Spartinivicinus poritis: one gene and its partner. The protein of the gene in region 2 interacts with the protein of the main gene of each other region in a pairwise test. Links are inferred from orthologs where the notes say so. Each region holds a gene or a part of one and is shown on either strand. Other genes may lie near its edges. The genes, in order: ndk and ORQ98_RS11145.

The links.
Region 1: the proteins of ORQ98_RS11145 (region 2) and ndk interact in binary tests that used the Escherichia coli proteins (3 or more experiments, as listed by UniProt). The link is inferred for Spartinivicinus poritis from one-to-one orthologs.

The regions. Positions count from the first base shown.
Region 1 is NZ_JAPMOU010000001.1:191,738-198,654, forward strand. The notes cover bases 4,161-6,917. They hold ndk (nucleoside-diphosphate kinase), read right to left. Parts: upstream 5,877-6,917; coding sequence 5,445-5,876; downstream 4,161-5,444. Other genes in these bases: rlmN (dual-specificity RNA methyltransferase RlmN), read right to left, coding at 4,181-5,323; iscX (Fe-S cluster assembly protein IscX), read right to left, coding at 5,975-6,175; fdx (ISC system 2Fe-2S type ferredoxin), read right to left, coding at 6,190-6,528; hscA (Fe-S protein assembly chaperone HscA), read right to left, coding at 6,539-6,917. Also shown: hisS (histidine--tRNA ligase), read right to left, coding at 1-965; ispG (flavodoxin-dependent (E)-4-hydroxy-3-methylbut-2-enyl-diphosphate synthase), read right to left, coding at 1,194-2,306; ORQ98_RS00850 (RodZ domain-containing protein), read right to left, coding at 2,312-3,373; type IV pilus biogenesis/stability protein PilW, read right to left, coding at 3,363-4,142. UniProt on the Escherichia coli protein: Major role in the synthesis of nucleoside triphosphates other than ATP. The ATP gamma phosphate is transferred to the NDP beta phosphate via a ping-pong mechanism, using a phosphorylated active-site intermediate.
Region 2 is NZ_JAPMOU010000011.1:124,580-135,780, forward strand. The notes cover bases 6,623-9,406. They hold ORQ98_RS11145 (5-formyltetrahydrofolate cyclo-ligase), read right to left. Parts: upstream 8,459-9,406; coding sequence 7,787-8,458; downstream 6,623-7,786. Other genes in these bases: ORQ98_RS11135 (EVE domain-containing protein), read right to left, coding at 6,623-7,076; ORQ98_RS11140 (hypothetical protein), read left to right, coding at 7,497-7,679; ORQ98_RS11155 (cell division protein ZapA), read right to left, coding at 8,703-9,023; ORQ98_RS11160 (TIGR02449 family protein), read right to left, coding at 9,020-9,229. Also shown: ORQ98_RS11110 (ATP-grasp domain-containing protein), read right to left, coding at 1-4; ORQ98_RS11115 (NAD(P)-binding domain-containing protein), read right to left, coding at 1-1,451; ORQ98_RS11120 (DUF6421 family protein), read right to left, coding at 1,478-2,761; ORQ98_RS11125 (prephenate dehydratase domain-containing protein), read right to left, coding at 2,748-3,266; ORQ98_RS11130 (diguanylate cyclase domain-containing protein), read right to left, coding at 3,927-6,374; more of ORQ98_RS11135, read right to left, coding at 6,606-6,622; ORQ98_RS11165 (UPF0149 family protein), read left to right, coding at 9,451-10,038; pepP (Xaa-Pro aminopeptidase), read left to right, coding at 10,072-11,201. UniProt on the Escherichia coli protein: Involved in the removal of 5-formyltetrahydrofolate.

The DNA of each region.
Region 1 (6,917 bases), on a different replicon or contig from region 2:
ATTTTATCCAGTGACTCTAACATTAAAATCAGCCGCTCTAATCCCATCGCAAAGCCGACAGCAGGTGTAGACTTTCCACCTAATTGGGTTACTAGCCCATCATAGCGACCACCGGCACAAACCGTTCCTTGTGCGCCTAACTCATCTGTAATCCACTCAAAAACTGTATCGCAGTAATAATCTAAACCACGCACTAGTTTGGGGTTAATCTGATAACCAATCTTAGCCTGATCCAGAATTGCTAATAATTGATCAAAATGTGCTTTAGAAGTTTCATCTAAAAATTCTGTTAAAACTGGTGCACCTTTTAAGACAGCCTGGGTTTGAGGGTCTTTACTGTCCAAAATCCGCAACGGATTAGACGACAAGCGACGCACACTGTCTTCATCCAACTGATCTTTATATTGATTAAGGTATTCAACCAATGCTTCCCGATAACGAACGCGTGACTCAGTAGTACCAAGCGAGTTGATTTCTAGACGCACCACATCATCGATGCCTAACATTTGCCACAAACGAGCGGTCATGATAATCAGCTCTGCATCAATATCAGGGCCTTGCAGGCCAAATGCTTCAACACCTAATTGGTGGAACTGACGATAGCGCCCCTTTTGAGGCCGTTCATGGCGAAACATCGGACCCATATACCACATCCGCTGTATTTGATTAAAAATCAAACCGTGCTCTATGGCAGCTCTCACACAACTAGCAGTACCTTCAGGCCGTAAGGTTAAGCTATCTCCATTACGATCTTCAAAGGTGTACATTTCTTTTTCAACGATATCAGTGACTTCACCAATAGAGCGCTTAAATAAGTCAGTGCTTTCAACAATGGGTGTACGAATTTCATGGTAGCCATAGGCTGCCTGTAGCTGGCGAATTATTTGCTCAACATACTGCCAACTGCTGGATTCAGCTGGCAGAATATCATTCATCCCACGAATTGCTTGAAGTTTTTTCGCCAAGGAACTGTACCTTTTTTATCTAAGTCTGCGACTAAATTTCAATTAACCTGTTCAAGCCCTGGCCAGGCATTAATAGTAGCCACCAGGTATAAGAAAAGTGATTCTACGGATATTAAGTGCTGCTGGCCATAGCTTGTTAACCAGAGAGAGCAACAAAAGACAGACAAACAAAAAAGCCCTAATAAAAGGGCTTCTATTTATAAAAAAGTAAGGGGAAAATAATACAGGTTAGGCTTTGGCTATCACGTTTGCTAACTCTTCTTCTTTTTGCTTAGCCTTAGTACGGATCATATTTTCCAAGTGATCCACCAAAGTATCATTTTTCAACTTATGGCTGGGCTTGCCATCTTCATAAATCAGGTTGCTTGGCGTACCACCGGTTAAGCCAATATCCGCTTCTTTCGCTTCACCAGGCCCGTTCACCACACAGCCAATGACAGCAACATCGAGGGGTACATTAATATCTTCCAGGCGTTGCTCTAATTCATTCATGGTTTTAATGACATCAAAATTCTGTCTTGAGCAGCTTGGGCAGGCAATAAAATTAATGCCACGGGTCCGTAGTTTTAAACTTTTTAGAATATCAAAACCTACTTTCACTTCTTGTACAGGGTCAGCAGCAAGAGATACGCGCAAAGTGTCACCAATACCATCCATCAGCAATAACCCCAAACCAACTGATGACTTCACTGCTCCAGAGCGAAAGCCGCCTGCTTCGGTAATTCCCAAGTGAAGTGGTTGGTCAATTTGATTCGCCAGCAAGCGATAGGCTGCTACTGTAGTAAATACACCAGAGGCTTTCAGGCTGATTTTAAATTCTTGAAAATCAAGCTTGTCGAGAATATCAATATGGCGAAAAGCAGACTCGACCAAAGCTTCAGGAGTTGGCTCGCCATATTTTTTTTGCAAATCCTTTTCAAGTGATCCAGCATTAACCCCTATACGAATGGGAATACCTTTATCTTTTGCAGCATCGACTACTGCTCTCACTCGATCTTCTCTGCCAATATTACCTGGGTTGATCCGCAAACAGTCAACACCATTTTCAGCTACTTTCAGAGCAATACGGTAATCAAAGTGGATATCCGCTACTAAAGGCACTGTCACTCGCTGGCGAATTTTGGCAAAAGCTTCTGCTGCATCTAGGCTAGGAACAGAAACTCTGACAATGTCGGCACCTGCTTCTTGCAGTGCTTCAATCTGCCCTACTGTGGCAGCAACATCACAAGTCTCTGTATTAGTCATGCTTTGTACTGAAATAGGAGCATCCCCTCCGACCGCAACATCTCCTACATGAATCTGGCGCGATTTACGTCTTTTGATGGGGGATTCAGCAAACATGAAGACTACTCCTTACCTAGCACTAACTTGGCGACATCACCACGGGTGAATGGGGCGACATTCACTGCTCCCCCATTAAACTGGAGCAATTTTACCATACTTGCTTTACCTAGCTTAATTTTTATCGGCCCAGCTTGCTTGAGTTCTAGTTTACTGCCTGCTCGATATAAAGCTTTGACTAAGGCATTATTGGTTTGGGCATCTCTGACTTCTGTCCAGCAAGGACCATCAAAGGTTATCAGTAGGTGGTTAATACCTTCCTCTACGTTAGTTAGCGCAGCTTCAGTTGACAGTTCTGAAGTGACCTCACCACTAGCCGGTTGAGGTGTATTTTCTGCGGTAGACTGATTAACAACCTCCTCTGTTTGACTGGCAGTGCTTGATGTTTCTTCTGTTTCAGCAGCTGTAGCCTCACTTATTGCCGGCTCTTCTGCTACAGCCAATACCTGCGTTTCTTCCTGTTCTGGCAAAACCTGTTCGGCAATTGCTTCAGCAACGGCCACTTCTGCACTAGGTTTAGCATCAACTGCTTGCTGCTCTTGTTGCTGAGCCTCAGCCAGCACATTCACAACGGTCTCACCTGTTACCGTTTCAACAGTAATTTCATTTTCTTCTAAGTCAGCATTAGGGTTCTCTGTCAGTGGTTGATTAACCTCGTTTTGCCACCAAACAACCGTTAATGCCACGAGTCCACCAATTAATAAGTAAGTAAACCATTTAAATATGGGGTGGCTAGTTTCATCAGGTGCTTCAACTTCTGTCACTGATATTGGTTTATGCTCTTTTGCAGCAGCACCGGTAAAACGATCAAATGCCTGAATGACCTGGTTTGGATCCAGACCAACAAAATCAGCATAGCGCCTTAAATACCCTCGAACGAAGGTTAGTCCAGGTAATTTATCAAATGCAGAGCACTCTATTGCCTGAACAAAATCAACGCTAATTTTCAGGTTATCAGCAACCTCATCTTGCCCAACACCGAGATTCTGTCGTTGCTGAGCTAACATTTCCCCTGGAGTAATATGATCCTGATATGACTCCAGAGGTTTGATATTTTCACTCTTCATTCGCTAATAAACCCTGGTACTGCTTTAGCTCTTCTGAGCCAGGATACATCTTTTTCAACATTAAGCCATAACTGGCAACTACATCATTGTTTTCAAATACTTTGGCAATTTTCACACCTAGCCATAAAGAGCGTGCATTTTGACGGGACAGTTGTTTAAATTGCTCATAATGGCTCTTTGCTGGTATATATTTTTGTTCTTGATATAAGATGTCAGCCAGCTCAAGATGAGCCTTAGGAAGTCTTTTATTAAGTCGAAGTCCTTTTTCAAAGTATTCCTTTGCCTCTTCTTTTTTACCCAGCTTCAGTGCAACAAGCCCCATATTTTCATAAGAATAACTACGCTTGGGGTAGTAGACATTAGAGGCTGCTTTATCCAACTGCTTTAATGCATCTTCATAACGGCCTTGAGCGTATAAAAAAGCACCATAGTTGTTGTGCACATCAGAGGGCTCGTCACTATAACGAATAGCTTTACGAAAAGTCTTTTCAGCTAGCTCATTCTCACCTTCCAACTGATTCACCATAGCCAACACTGAATAAGCCTCACCTGAGCCGCTATCGTAATCAAGGGCTTTTTCCAGTGGCTTACGTGCCAAGCCTGCTTGCCCTTCTCGAATATAAGCTTTAGCTAAGCGAATTTGTGCAGTGACAACTTTATCTTCATCAATTTCTTTGCCACTTGGCGTTGTCGTGACACAGCCCACTTGCAGGAGAAGTAACATACAACCTAACAATACCTTATTGGCTGTTCTTTTATTAGTCACCATAGCCCCCATTGGATGCAACAAAAGTAATTAGCTTGTAATTAAAATGGTCTAGTTTGTTCTGATGCTAGCTGCTTAATATTCAACAGCTTATCACGATAGCGTTCACTACGGCGGGTTTTATCATTCACCTGTCCCGCCAGCTGCCCACAGGCTGCATCAATATCATCGCCCCGGGTACGTCTTACCGTGGTATTGTATCCCGCATCTAAAAGCAGTTGCTGAAATGCCCGGATAGCATTATTACTTGGCCTTTGATAATCAGATAAAGCAAATGGATTAAAAGGTATCAAGTTAATTTTACAAGGAATATCTCGTAGCAGCTTAATCAATTGTTTAGCATGTTCAGGTTGATCATTAATACCTTTAATTAAAGTATACTCAATTGTAATACGCCGCTTGTCGCTTAATCTTGACATATATTCAACACAAGTGGGTAGTAGTACTTCAAGGGGGTATTTCTTATTTAGAGGTACCAGCTCATTACGAAGTTCATTATTTGGTGCATGTAGCGAAAGCGCTAAAGAGACATCTGTTACATCGGCTAGTTTTTTCAATGCAGGTACAACACCAGATGTACTTAATGTGACTCGCCGTTTGGAAATACCATACCCCAAATCATCCATCATCAGGTTCATTGCATCGACTACATTGTCAAAATTAAGTAGTGGCTCGCCCATTCCCATCATAACAACGTTGGTAACAGCTCTATCTTCTTTATGAGGCACACTGTTAAATGACTTGGCTGCAATCCATACTTGACCAATAATTTCTGCTGATGTTAGATCTGAGTTAAAGCCTTGTTTACCTGTCGAGCAAAAACTACAGTCTAGGGCACAACCTGCTTGTGAGGAGACACATAAGGTGCCACGACCACGCTCAGGAATAAAAACAGCTTCAACACAGCTACCACTCGCAACTCTAACAACCCACTTACGCGTTCCATCTTCAGAAAAGTGCTGGCTAACAACTTCAGGCCCTTTAATTTCAGCCAACCCTGCCAGTTTTTCACGGAGTGACTTACCTAAGTTAGTCATGTCCTGAAAGTTATCCACGCCATAATGATGAATCCATTTCATGACTTGAGTTGCTCGAAATTTTTTCTCACCAATCGACTCAAAAAAAGCCTCTAATTTAGGCTTGGTTAAACCTAGCAGATTGGTTTTAGCAACAACACTGGTCATCTTCTTCACCTTTCAACGCAGACAACATTAACTCACCCTGCTTTTAGAGCAGTGTTATATAAGTGCAGACAAAAAACAGGCCTCTCCTATTTTTTGCCTGCACAATAGCTTTACTCTGTTATTAGCGAGTACGAGGGCAAATTTCTTCATCAGCAAAGAAATAAGCAACCTCACGGGCCGCTGACTCAGCAGAATCAGAACCATGAACTGCATTTTCATCAATTGTTTCTGCAAAGTCAGCACGAATAGTGCCCGCAGCTGCCTCTTTAGGGTTAGTTGCTCCCATTAAGTCACGGTGAGCAATAACAGCATTTTCACCTTCTAAAACAGAAACAACGACTGGGCCAGAAGTCATGAAAGCAACCAAATCTTTAAAGAAAGGGCGCTCCTTGTGCTCAGCATAAAAGCCTTCAGCTTTTTCTTGAGAAAGGTGCAACATTTTTGCAGCAACGACTTTCAAGCCAGCTTGTTCGAAACGGCTATAAATCTGGCCAATTACATTTTTAGCAACAGCATCTGGTTTGATAATTGATAAAGTGCGTTCAACAGCCATTTGGTCACTTCTCCAAGTTGAAAAAAGTTATTTTGAATAAATTAAACCCGCGAATTATACGCGGGTTTAGGGAAAATGCACCTGCTAGAAACAGTCTATTAATCAGCTTCTTCAATCCAAGCCATTTGTATCGCTTCAAGGATCTTTTCACCACAATGGGAAGGGTCATCTTCAAACTCTTCTAAAGCCACCACCCAGTTGCGCAAGTCAACAAAGTTAACATAGCGAGGATCGACCTCTTCGTGACGCTCAGCCAGCTCAATGGCTATCTCTTGCACATCCGTCCACTTTAAGCTCATACCCCCCCCTATGTTTAATGGCGCTCAGAAACTTGATTAATGGTATATTTTGGAATTTCTACCACCAAGTCTTGCTCAGCAACCAAAGCCTGGCAACTTAATCGTGACTCAGGCTCTAACCCCCAGGCTTTATCTAACAGATCATCTTCGAGTTCATCAGCTTCCTCTAAGGAATCATACCCCTCACGGACAATGACATGACAAGTAGTACAAGCACAGGACTTTTCACATGCATGCTCAATCTCTATATCATTGCGCAATGCAACATCACAAATACTTTCTCCCGGTTCTGCTTCAACAACAGCGCCTTCCGGACAAATGGTTTCATGGGGCAGGAAAATCACTTGAGGCATTATCGGTTACCTAAATACTATCGACTGAGTGGCCTGTTAGGGCTTTTTTGATGGACTCATTCATCCGCTTAGCTGCAAATGACTCTGTAAGCTGACTGACTTTTTCTACTTGGCTCTTTAACACCAAGTGGTCCTTTTCTTCTGCTAGTTGCTGAGTTAAACGTTGAACTTCATCAATAATTGTTTGTAACTCGGCATTTGTTAGCAAATTCTCACCATCTTCAGCTATTGCAACACTCACGGCTTCTAGAAGCCGCTCTGCTTCCACTTGCTGCTCTCGTAGCGCTCTTGCTGCCATATCTTCTGCCGCATGACCAAATGAGTCCTGCAACATGTTGCTAATAGATTCGTCTGTTAAACCGTAGGAAGGCTTAACTTGAATACTGCTT
Region 2 (11,201 bases):
TCATCACAGGTCTCTTCTTGATTGTTCAATTCGGCCATATAAGCAACTATTTTTTTCGAGTTATCCAAATACAAGGCATTTGCAATGGACCTAGAAATTTTCTCTACCACATTCGCTAAAGCTGGAATTCCCACCGTTAAATGAACAAAATCTGTCAGGCAATATAGTTTTGTGGCCGCGGGGTTATCTGTTTTAAACTGAATTTGATATTCGTCCGTTAATTTAGGAAGTGCTTCGATATCAAAGAGCTTTATCTTATCGTTGATATCTCCCCAAGTTAAAATTTCATCTGATATTGATGAATATTCTCGCCTTAATGCTAAATCGTATCTTGGGCCTGTGGCTAAAATTAAATAATCATAGGTCTTATCAAATCCTAATCGGCTCTTGATGCGATACTTGCCTTTATCATCACTTTCAGTTATTGCAATTTCACCAACGCCATCATAGACATTTAACCCTTCAATATTTTGAAATTGCCTTTGATATTCTGGGCGCGAGGTTGTTCTACCATCCAAAAAGAAGTTTTCTATTACATCCAGATATAGATCTTTCTCTAATGTGTTAGTAAATCTCAAAATTGGGTTTGTCATATCTGCGGGATATGTCTCTTCATCCGGAAATATTTGGTCATCACTTCTCCCCAGCCAGAGCTTTTCTGATAGAGGACGACCATCAGGAATTTTTCGGCGAGAGATAATATCCGAACAGGTAGCTCCATGTTTAGAAGCCATTAACGCATTATCAAACGCAGATGCACCTCCCCCAATAACTGCCAGGGTTTTACCAGACAGTTCAGAAAAATCAATATTTTTCCAGGCATACCCAATTTTATTTGGATCTATATTCTTAACGAGGTTACTGGGAGCCTCCCAGCCCCCGCAGGCGATCATCCCTGTCGCAAAGCACAGAAATGAAGCATAGTAATTTTTATCTTTTCCGCCGTTGAGAGCAGTAATTTCAAAACTGTTTGCATCACTGTTCCAGTGCTGATACAAAACTTCAGTTTCGCTTACCACATCAATTTTCAAAATATCTCTAAACCAACTTAAATAGTTAGCCCAGTCCACTGTTTTGATAAAATCAATGTCTTCAAATGCATTTGGACCTTTTAAAGAGTTTATCCAGAATTTAAAACTTAATAGTGGGTTCCCACATTCTGGTCCCTGGGAATATTTACTGGTTCGTAACTTCTCCATTCGCGCAAAACTTGACCATGGCCCTGGCTTATCAATTGACTGTTTATCTAAAATTAAAATCCGTCCAATGCCTAATAATCGAAGCTGGTGTGCTAACGCAAGACCTGAGTGACCAGCACCTACAATAATAACATCATAGACTTTTTGGCCATTGTATTGTTTTGGGAAACTCCAGCTCTGTTTTGAAAAATATTTCTTTTCGTGGAGGTCCTGTTCGATAAGTTTGTTAAGATCTTGAAAATTTGGATACATATTTTAGGCTTACAAATAGTGCAATTCTAGCTTGAAAACATAGACTCATGTCGAGCCAAAACTGGCTGAAGAAGTTCTTCCACTTCGTATCGCACACTCCCAGCGATACCATGAAATTTCTCAAATACATTGCCACCAATTTTTTCAAAGTCAAAACCAAAGTAGGTCTTCTTATCACCTCTATCCACTTTCAAATGCATAGCAACAAACTGCTTTGCTTTTGCTGAGTACTCTTGATCTTCTAACAGTTCAATTTCTTCAATTTCACAAACCATTTTATTAGAGGCTACTATAATTTGATCTAAATCGATGACTAGCTGCTTAGCTTCGGTAATTTTTATTGCGTTTTCCTGGATAAACCAAGACAACATTAGAAGACCTGTCCCTGAATCAAAATTTTTTGACCAATTCTTTTCCGTTGGATACCTAAACATACGATCCAATAAAATAAATTCAGCAACTTCCAATCGATGTGGAATGGTTTCATCCTGTAAACAGGCAAACAGAGTCTGTAAATCCACCTTCACTTCTTCGAGTAGGCCTGTGTACCATTTTGTTTTGATTTCAATATTTTCATCGAAAGGCCTAGGACCAATATGATGGAAGAAATCGTGCAAATATCCCCAGACACATCGAGCCTCATAATTATTTACCACATTTCCATTAGTTTCATTTTTCACAAAACTATTATCAATTATTGAATTTGCTACAGGAATAGAAATGCTGTTATAAGTTAGGTAAAATTTGTTAAAAAAGAAGACTGCATACTGTTGGCGATCTACTGACTCACAGGCCTGTATATTTTCTGGAAAGAAAACAATGTTATTACTTTCCATTAGCCCTCTACTGCCAGCTAACAAATGAGAGGACTGACAAATACATTTGGGATGTGGGTACTTGCTGTACATATCCTTATATTGAAGTGTATTTGGCTCATCTCTTAATGATAAAAAGGTTTCAAATTTCCAGCCATTTCTATTTCCATTGGCTAATCTCAATGGCCCAAAAAAATAAAATAAGCAGCCATTTTCTGGCAACTTTATCGAGTCTCTAGACCTCCCAAAATCAGGTGGGTTTTCAAGTCCAGCTTTCACCCAGTCAGCTATATCTGAAATCAGTGCCTGACAATATACAGGTGAAATATTTTTTCTCACTTCACTTTTAAAAAAGCCAGTAATTTTGGCTAGTATTTTTATCCCTTTAGGTTCGTCTTCTTTATTAATAGTCCCACTTTCATTCTGGAGGTAAGCCAACTCATTGGTTAACTCTATAATAGGTTTAATATCCTGAATGATTTTACTTATGTTCATGAATACTAAATCCCATCTTCACCTTCCCAAAATCTGTTATTACTTTTAGGTTATATTTGTTTGCAGCTTTACTTGTTGTAATGCAAGCATCCACCTCAGATTTCGAACACATACTAGCCGCCTTTGCATTGCTCGAACATAATTCTATATTTGCACCATTGGGAACAAGATTTTTGGGGGCCGGATGGCTAGCTACACAATCAATAGATCCTTCAAAGTCGACTCTAGTTGCAAGAACCATTTCATAGGTATCTAAAAGAAAAATATCTTTTAATTTTAGTTCTTTTAGTGTTGAAAAAACAATATTATGAAGATCAGGATAAACGATACAACCTAGTAAAACAAAGTCTCGATCCGTTAAAACAACATCTAACGCATCCTCTAAGGTTTCATGAAGTACTACCTTTGCATCTAAAGCATTTTCTTGGCAATAGTGAATTGCAGCCAATTGGCAGTTTGTCCCATCTGGGCCCAAAGTATGTATTTCCCTTATCCCGTTTCGCATAGCTTTACTATTTACTCCACAAAAAATACATCACTCTACACAAATTAGTAAGAGACTATACTTTAACAATAAAACGTATTATGTCGTATAATACTTTCGTATTACAATCAACAGGTAATGCAATGGTCTAATAGGACTTAAGTCTTAATTAATAATTACAAATATTACTGGAAGTAACTATAACAATAAAATAAATCTTATATGTCAAAATTAAAAAGGTGCAGTCAAATTAGCTGTATAGCAGCAAATAAATTCCTCTAAAAGCGTTTACTATTTACAAAAAATTTTCACCAGATAGGAAAACACAAAACAAATAACCCTGGAATATTAAAAAAATCCTTTTTATCAGAATATAAAGCTACCACCGGCAACAAAAAATATGACTAACCTACTGCTGAAGATATTCTTGACAAAAACTTAATGTAATTGAAGCTGATATTTTTTAGACGACACATATTACCTATGCTTAAACCAACTAAGGATAGTTATATTTAGCCAGATTAGTCTGCAAACGCCAATCAATGACCGAGACAAAGTTCCAGCGCTTTTAACTGACATTGGCTATCACTACTGGGAAGAAACCGAAAACTCCGCTTATCAGCTATTTTTAAACAACTTATTCCCCTCACCCCAACCCTCTTCAGGGAACTAAAAAGGTTATTAACGCGTGAGGGTTAGTGGTGGTTTCTCATCTTGGTGCGAGCAAGTGCGATTACGCCCTTGCTTTTTAGCCTGCATAAGTGCAGCTTCTGCTTGCCTTAATAACTCATGACTACTGCTGCCTGGTTGCGGGATGCAAGATGCCAGACCAATGCTTAAGGTAATATAGGCCGAAACATCTGAAAGAGGATGGCTAATATAAGCATCCCCGATATTATGATGAATTCGACGCGAAATTTCCTGGGCACCTCGTAAATCGGTTTCAGGAAAAATTGCAGCAAACTGACCACCACCATATCGTGCTAATAAGTCAGTGCTGCGAGTAATTGAACGCTTAAGAATACTCGCAATATCCTTCAAGCAAACATCTCCTTGCTGATGTCCTTGGCTATCATTGTATTTTTTAAATCGATCTAAATCTGTCACCATGAGAGCAATCGGTTCATTTTGCCTAATTGCCCGGCTCCACTCTTCCTCAAGGCAATTATCAAAGTGCTTGCGGTTAAATAGCCCAGTTAACGAATCTCGAGTCGCTAGATTAATTAAGCGTTGCTCCATCTCTTTATTTGCAGTGACATCATGAGCCACAATTATTAAGTATTTTTTATGGTGATGGTTCACCATGCGGGTTGTTACTTCTACCTGCAAAGCACCTCCATCCTTTTTTATCACTTCCATTTGATAGATATTTGAGGTGAGTTTCCGTCTAGAACTCAATGCTTTCTTTATTACTCTGTCCATTTTTTCAGCAATCAATGTGCCTTCTTCTAATGCAGCAACAAACTCTTCTTCTGTATAGCCTAATGATGCATACGTTGAAGTATTATAATAAAGCAAGTCTCTTGTTTCCGGGTCTACCACCATCAGTGCATCACGCGACTGATTAATTAGATCAAAAAATAGCTCAAGTTGTGCATTACTTTCCTTGAGTGTTTTCTCTGTTTCATTGCTCCGCGCAACCTCCTCCTTCAAGTTGCTGATCGCTTGTTCAGCTATACGACCATCTAAATAAGAACGGCGTAATAGAACAATGCTAGTGCAAATCATCATGGTAAAAATAAAACCTGAAAACAGCACAACTGCTGGTAGCAAGGAACGGCTACGGCTTACTAACTCTGCAGTAGGGTATGCTTGGACAATCCAAGGAGAGTGCTGATTAGGGTTAATCATATGCTCAGCTGCTGGTTTACCAAAAAAACCACTGGGCTTCAGCACAGAAGATGAGAGATAAATAACCTTATTCCTTTCTCTAATCTCAAAGTAAAACCCCTTGTATATAGGCAACTGAGTGATGCTTTCAACTAACGTTTTAACCCGAAACACGGCCACAATATAACCATGAAAGCGGCCACTTAAATCAAAAATAGGCGTATAATTAATAAACCCTTCGCCTCCCTGTTTCAACTGAATGACTTGAGTGATCACGCTGGTTTTACTGCTAAAGGCACGACGCAAATGTACCACGGCGGGATTATCAGCAGGCACTCGAAAATTCAACGCCTGCTCATTGCCTTCATAAGGCACTAGCCAACGAATTTGGTAGTCTGGGTCCATCCACTCTATCGCTTGAAACTCTGGGAAGTCTTTCAACAGCTGATTTGCATCAGCTAGCCAAGTCGTCTTATCCATATCGCCCTGATGTGCCCAGCGAGCAGCCATTCGGTCAATAGCCTTGCGTTGAGTATTCAGCATGGAAGATATTCCATTCCCCAGTTGCTGCGCTGTATGTTGTGCATGATGCGTTAAAAAACGTAAATCTTTTTTCTCCATGACTAGGGCAAATAGCGTTGAAATAATGATCAGCACAATCGCTAAATAACCAGCAATCCACTGCGGTATTTTATCCTGAACTGTAGCCTGCCAGTTAGTGAAGGCAACCAGTAAGCACAACCCTGTTGTGATTAGAGCAATATTGATCAGTAGGCTGAAACTTAAAATTTGAGCAAAACCATAGCTATCTGGCAATTTTAGTGCTATCGCGATTAACCCTGCCGAACCAAAAATTAAAGGTATAGCAGCCAAACCACATTTATATAAATGCGAGTTACTAAAAAGAGGTAATTTATCTGGTTTAATTAAGCACAGCGCAGCACAGACCAGGCTAACCGTTACACTGCCTGGTATGGCTATAACCTCATGATCATCCTCATCCAACATTAATAGCTCATTTTCAACATAAAACTGTTGGATAGAAATGCCTTCAAATAGGGAAAACAGTGCTGAAACGATAGCCGCACAGGCGATGCCTATTGCTAGCCAGGCATTGTGGAGGTAGGCTACCATACCCATCCCTAGTAACATCAGGCTGATAGCCACAGGTTGAGAAATTTCAGATACAAAAAGATAAACGCTGATGAGGGATACTAATAAGCCACCACCAACATTAATCCACTTAACTAAACTCGATTCTGTTGTAGGGGATAACACAGCTGCCCTTTCCTGCTCCATATTTCAAGCATAGTCACAACCGATTTAGTTGGCTAGAGCTTAATATACAGGCCTGTTATCCACTATTTTACTATTAATCAACTGGTTGGAGAGCCATAGGTATATGCATAAAGTTGATAATAGTCTTCAAGCACATTTATTTTCTGGCAAGGTACTTTTTTAGCCTTTGTGGTGTGGAACAACATCAAGAAAAGCCTATGTCCCAATGAGTCAGCTATTCTTCTATTAAACTCACAGTTTTGTCACCATAGATGAAATTTCATGCCACTGTTTTTCAGCTACAGGCATGATTGATAAGCGGCTACCTCTTTGTACCAGTGGTAAATCCTTTAACAGTGGGTTTTCCTTTAAGCGTTGCAATGAAACCAAGTGTGTGAACTTTTCTACAAATTGAATATCTACCATAAACCAGCGTGGATTATCGACTGTACTTTTGGGGTCAAAATAGTCGGAGTCAGAATCAAGTGCCGTATGATCTGGATAAGCTTCTTTGACGACTTTCGCTATTCCTGCAATTCCAGTTTTTTTGCAACTGGAGTGATAAAAAAACACCAAATCTCCTTTGCGCATTTGATCACGCATCATATTTCTTGCTTGATAATTTCTTACCCCATCCCAGTGCTCTGTTTGATTAGGACAGTTAGCAAGATCGTCTATACTGAAAACACCGGGTTCAGACTTCATTAACCAGTAATTTGGCATGTAAGAAATATTCCTTGCGTTTTATATGCTAATTGGTTTTACTTCACACATATTTTAAACTGTGGCTATAGTCACGTTCATTCAATTAACTAATGAGTACAATTAAACCACAATGCTCATACGGCACATGTGAAGTACTTAGTGAGTGAGGTGCTTAGTAACTAAGGTAGTTGGTGACTAGCAAACAACTAATACAAATAAGCGATAAATTTGCTATATAGACAATTGTTACATACATGAACCACAAAACAAGTAGCAATTCGTTCACCACAATTTACTAAGGACGTGTGTAGTAATAACCACTGAGAGAAAATAAATATCTCCCTGTGTCAATAAAAGAGCTTGTAGCTGTCTTGCTAACTGCAAAGACCACTTGGGGAAATTTAGGAATTAACTGAAAGACCAGCAGGGTTAGTGGAAATGACACAAAAAAACAAACCTGATTTTATGCTGGTGTTAGTTTTTATTTTTGGCTTGGGGGTGCTGACCACAGGTTTTGCTCAAATGACTTTATCAAAAAGTTCAGCCGAGCTCGCCACCGTTACAAATAATGCTACACCAACAGTAAACCAATCAAACACTGATGCACAACGCACACTATAAAAGTGTGTTCTTTATAAGGCCCAGGTAAGCAATTACTTGCAATCAAGTCACTTGGCACTATGAAGCCTTTGCACTTTTGCCCTGTGACATGCTTACCTAGCCGCACCTTATTTTGCTGTATAGTACTTACTATCACTAGCAATCCCTGTCAGTGGGATATCCCAACTGGCAGTGGGCAGTTTATCCACTCGCTGGCACTCATGAGCCAAACCTACCAACTTGGGACGAGGCTTCAATGGGTTTTTCACAATAAACTCAAAAGTTCTGTCATAAAAGCCCCCCCCCATTCCTAAACGCCCTCCATATTGATCAAAGCCAACCAACGGCAGTAATACCAAGTCCATCGCCCAAGCAGACTTTAGATGCCCAGCTCGCACAGTTGGTTCCAATATATTAAAACGATTCGGTGCCAATTTTGTCGTCGGCCTAAAACGCAGAAACCACAGTCGATTATGATAAATAGGATGCAACACAGGTAAATAACAGTGCTTATTCATTGCCCAAGCTGCTTCTATTATTTGCATAGGATCAATTTCGCCGTCATTCGCTAAATACACTGCTATGTGTTTAGCCTTCAGAAACTCTGGTCTGCTTAATAAAACTTTAAGTAGCCGCTGGCTAGCTAATTGTTGCTGCTGACAAGTAAGCGCCCGACGTGCTTGGCGAAGGGTTGCTCTGAGTTGTTTACGCTGTTGGGGATTTACTGGGTTATTGATTAGAAGTGACGGCTGACGTTCATTGTCAGCAAGAAGAATTCTATTATTTTTTACTTCAGGCATAGTTTAAAACCGCTCCCCAATCCGCCGCTGTCAATTGGGCCCTTGAACCCTAGGTTCAAGGTGGTGGCTGCTGAGATGCTTTGGGCTTTCCGCCTATAGCGGACTTGCACGCCGACACCTGCAAGGAGCCTCCAGTTCCTAAATTATCGGCTCAGGGACATTCATGACTGGCCAACAGAGCAGGGAGCTTGATTTCATTATATCGATTTGAGTTAGATTGTCGCCCCTTTTTTTATGAAAATTTTTAATCAAAAGCAGGCGTATCGCTATCTGTTAATACTTGCTCGACTTTATCCAGCAGGGATTGTAACTGTGCTTGGGTATCTTCCTCGGCTAGCTGCCGCTGCTGAGCTAACTGTAAAAGTTCATGGGCAATATTCAACGCGGCCATCACTGCAATCCGCTCCAACCCAACCACAGCCCCTCTTTCCCGAATCTCTCGCATTTTGCTATCTAGGTACTGGGCTGCATCGACCAGAGCACGCTGCTCTTCAGGCTTACAACTTACCCGATACCCTTTATCTAAAATGTTAACTGTTGCTGTTTGTGTTGTTGTGTCACTCATGACTCTTGTTCCAGCGTTCTTAACCGAGTGATCATCGCCTCAATCTTAGTACGGGCAATCTCATTTTTTTCTATCAAATACACCCGTTCTTCACGCCACTGTTGCTCATTGGCACGAAGCTGAGCATTTTCCTGTTTTAATTGTTCGCACAAAGCGATCAATTGTTCAGTTTTATTTGCAAGCTGCTGAAATAAGTGATGATCCATTTTAAACGACTAAGGTATCAGGGTATAAGGCTTGCGATTACTATAGTGGGCCGTTCTGCCAGGGTCAATCCAACACCAACTATTTCAACGCCTTACTATTAATATTAGATTTTAAAATCACTCGTCATATCAGTAATCGCTTCACTCTTAAGGTGTACAGTAGTTTGCAATACCCTCAAATGTTAGGATAGAGACAAACTAAACATCTAGGTAGAATTGCAATGAAAAATGCAGCTCAAGCTCCTTCAGCAACGATTAGCTTTGATGATGTTGCTAACCTGTTTGTTTCATTGGAGCTGTTTGCTTCTCCAGCAGAATTACATGGTTTGTTAACAGGTATGCTAGCAGGTGGTTTGAGACTATCAGCCGATAGTTGGCTCTGCCAAGTTCAACAACTGTTGGATATTGAAGAAGTGTTGCCTGATCAGGCAAAGGTTATGCTGGTTTCCTTATACCAGCAAACAGAAGAGCAGTTGGCTGATCCCGAATATGGTTTTCGTTTGTTACTACCTGATGACGATGCTGAGCTGGAAAGTCGCCTTAAAGAGCTCGCTAACTGGACTCATAGTTTTTTAGCTGGGTTTGGGTTATCTGGGCAGCAACAAGCTCAGCTATCTACTGATGTAAAAGACATTCTTTTAGACTTTACTGAAATTTCACAAGTACAAAGTGAAGATATAGAAGAAGCTGACTCTAATGAAATGGACTGGCACCAGGTGACTGAATATGTCCGCATTAACGCAATACTGGTGTTCAGTGAGTGTGGCTCAAAAGGCTCCACTGAAAAAAGTGACTCTCAACTTCACTAGTTTGAATACACTAATTAGGGGTTAAACATAATAATGAAACAGCTACCCACTTCAGAATACAAACAGCGTCGATCCAATTTAATGGCAGAAATGGACGACAATAGTATTGCAGTAATACCTTCAGCACCCATTCAAGTTCGCAACCGAGATGTTGATTTCCCTTATCGACAAGACAGTGATTTTTACTATTTATCAGGCTTTCCTGAACCTGAAGCGGTGCTAGTACTTATCCCAGGTCGCAGCCATGGCGAAGCTATTTTATTTTGCCGGGAAAAAGATCCAGAAAAAGAATTATGGGAAGGCTTACGAGCAGGTCAAGAAGGTGCTTGTGAAAAATACGGTTTTGATGATGCCTTTCCAGTCAATGATATTGACGAAATACTACCAGGACTAATTGAAGGCAAGTCTCGTGTTTATTATGAAATAGGCACCAACGAGATTTTTGACCGCCGAATGATGAGCTGGATTAATTCCATCAAAGCCAAAACCAAACAGGGCTCCGTACCACCAGGTGAGTTTGTTGCACTTGACCATATTTTGCATGAGATGCGTATTTTTAAGAGTGAAGCAGAAATAGCGCTTATGAAAAAAGCAGCAGAAATTTCTGCCAATGCTCATTTAAGAGCTATGAAAGCCTGCCAACCTGGCTGTTATGAATACCAACTTGAAGCTGAGCTACTGCATGAGTTTGTTTACAACGGCTGTCGTGCAGCAGCCTATAACAGCATTGTTGGTGGTGGCGTTAATGCTTGCATATTACATTACACTGAAAATAATGACGTTTTGGCTGATGGTGATTTGGTACTGATTGATGCAGGCTGCGAGTTAGATCACTACGCCTCTGATATTACCCGAACATTTCCGGTTAATGGCAAATTTAGTAAAGAGCAACAGGCTATTTATGAGCTGGTATTAAAAGCCCAATTAGCTGCAATTGAAGCTGTTCAACCTGGTAATCATTTTAATCAGCCCAATGATGTAACAGTCCAAGTGATTACTGAAGGGTTAGTTGAACTTGGCTTACTTTCAGGTGATGTTGAACAACTAATTAAAGAAGAAAAATATAAGCCTTTTTATATGCACAAAGCGGGTCACTGGCTCGGTATGGATGTACATGATGTGGGTGAATATAAAATTGATGGGGAATGGCGTAAATTAGAGCC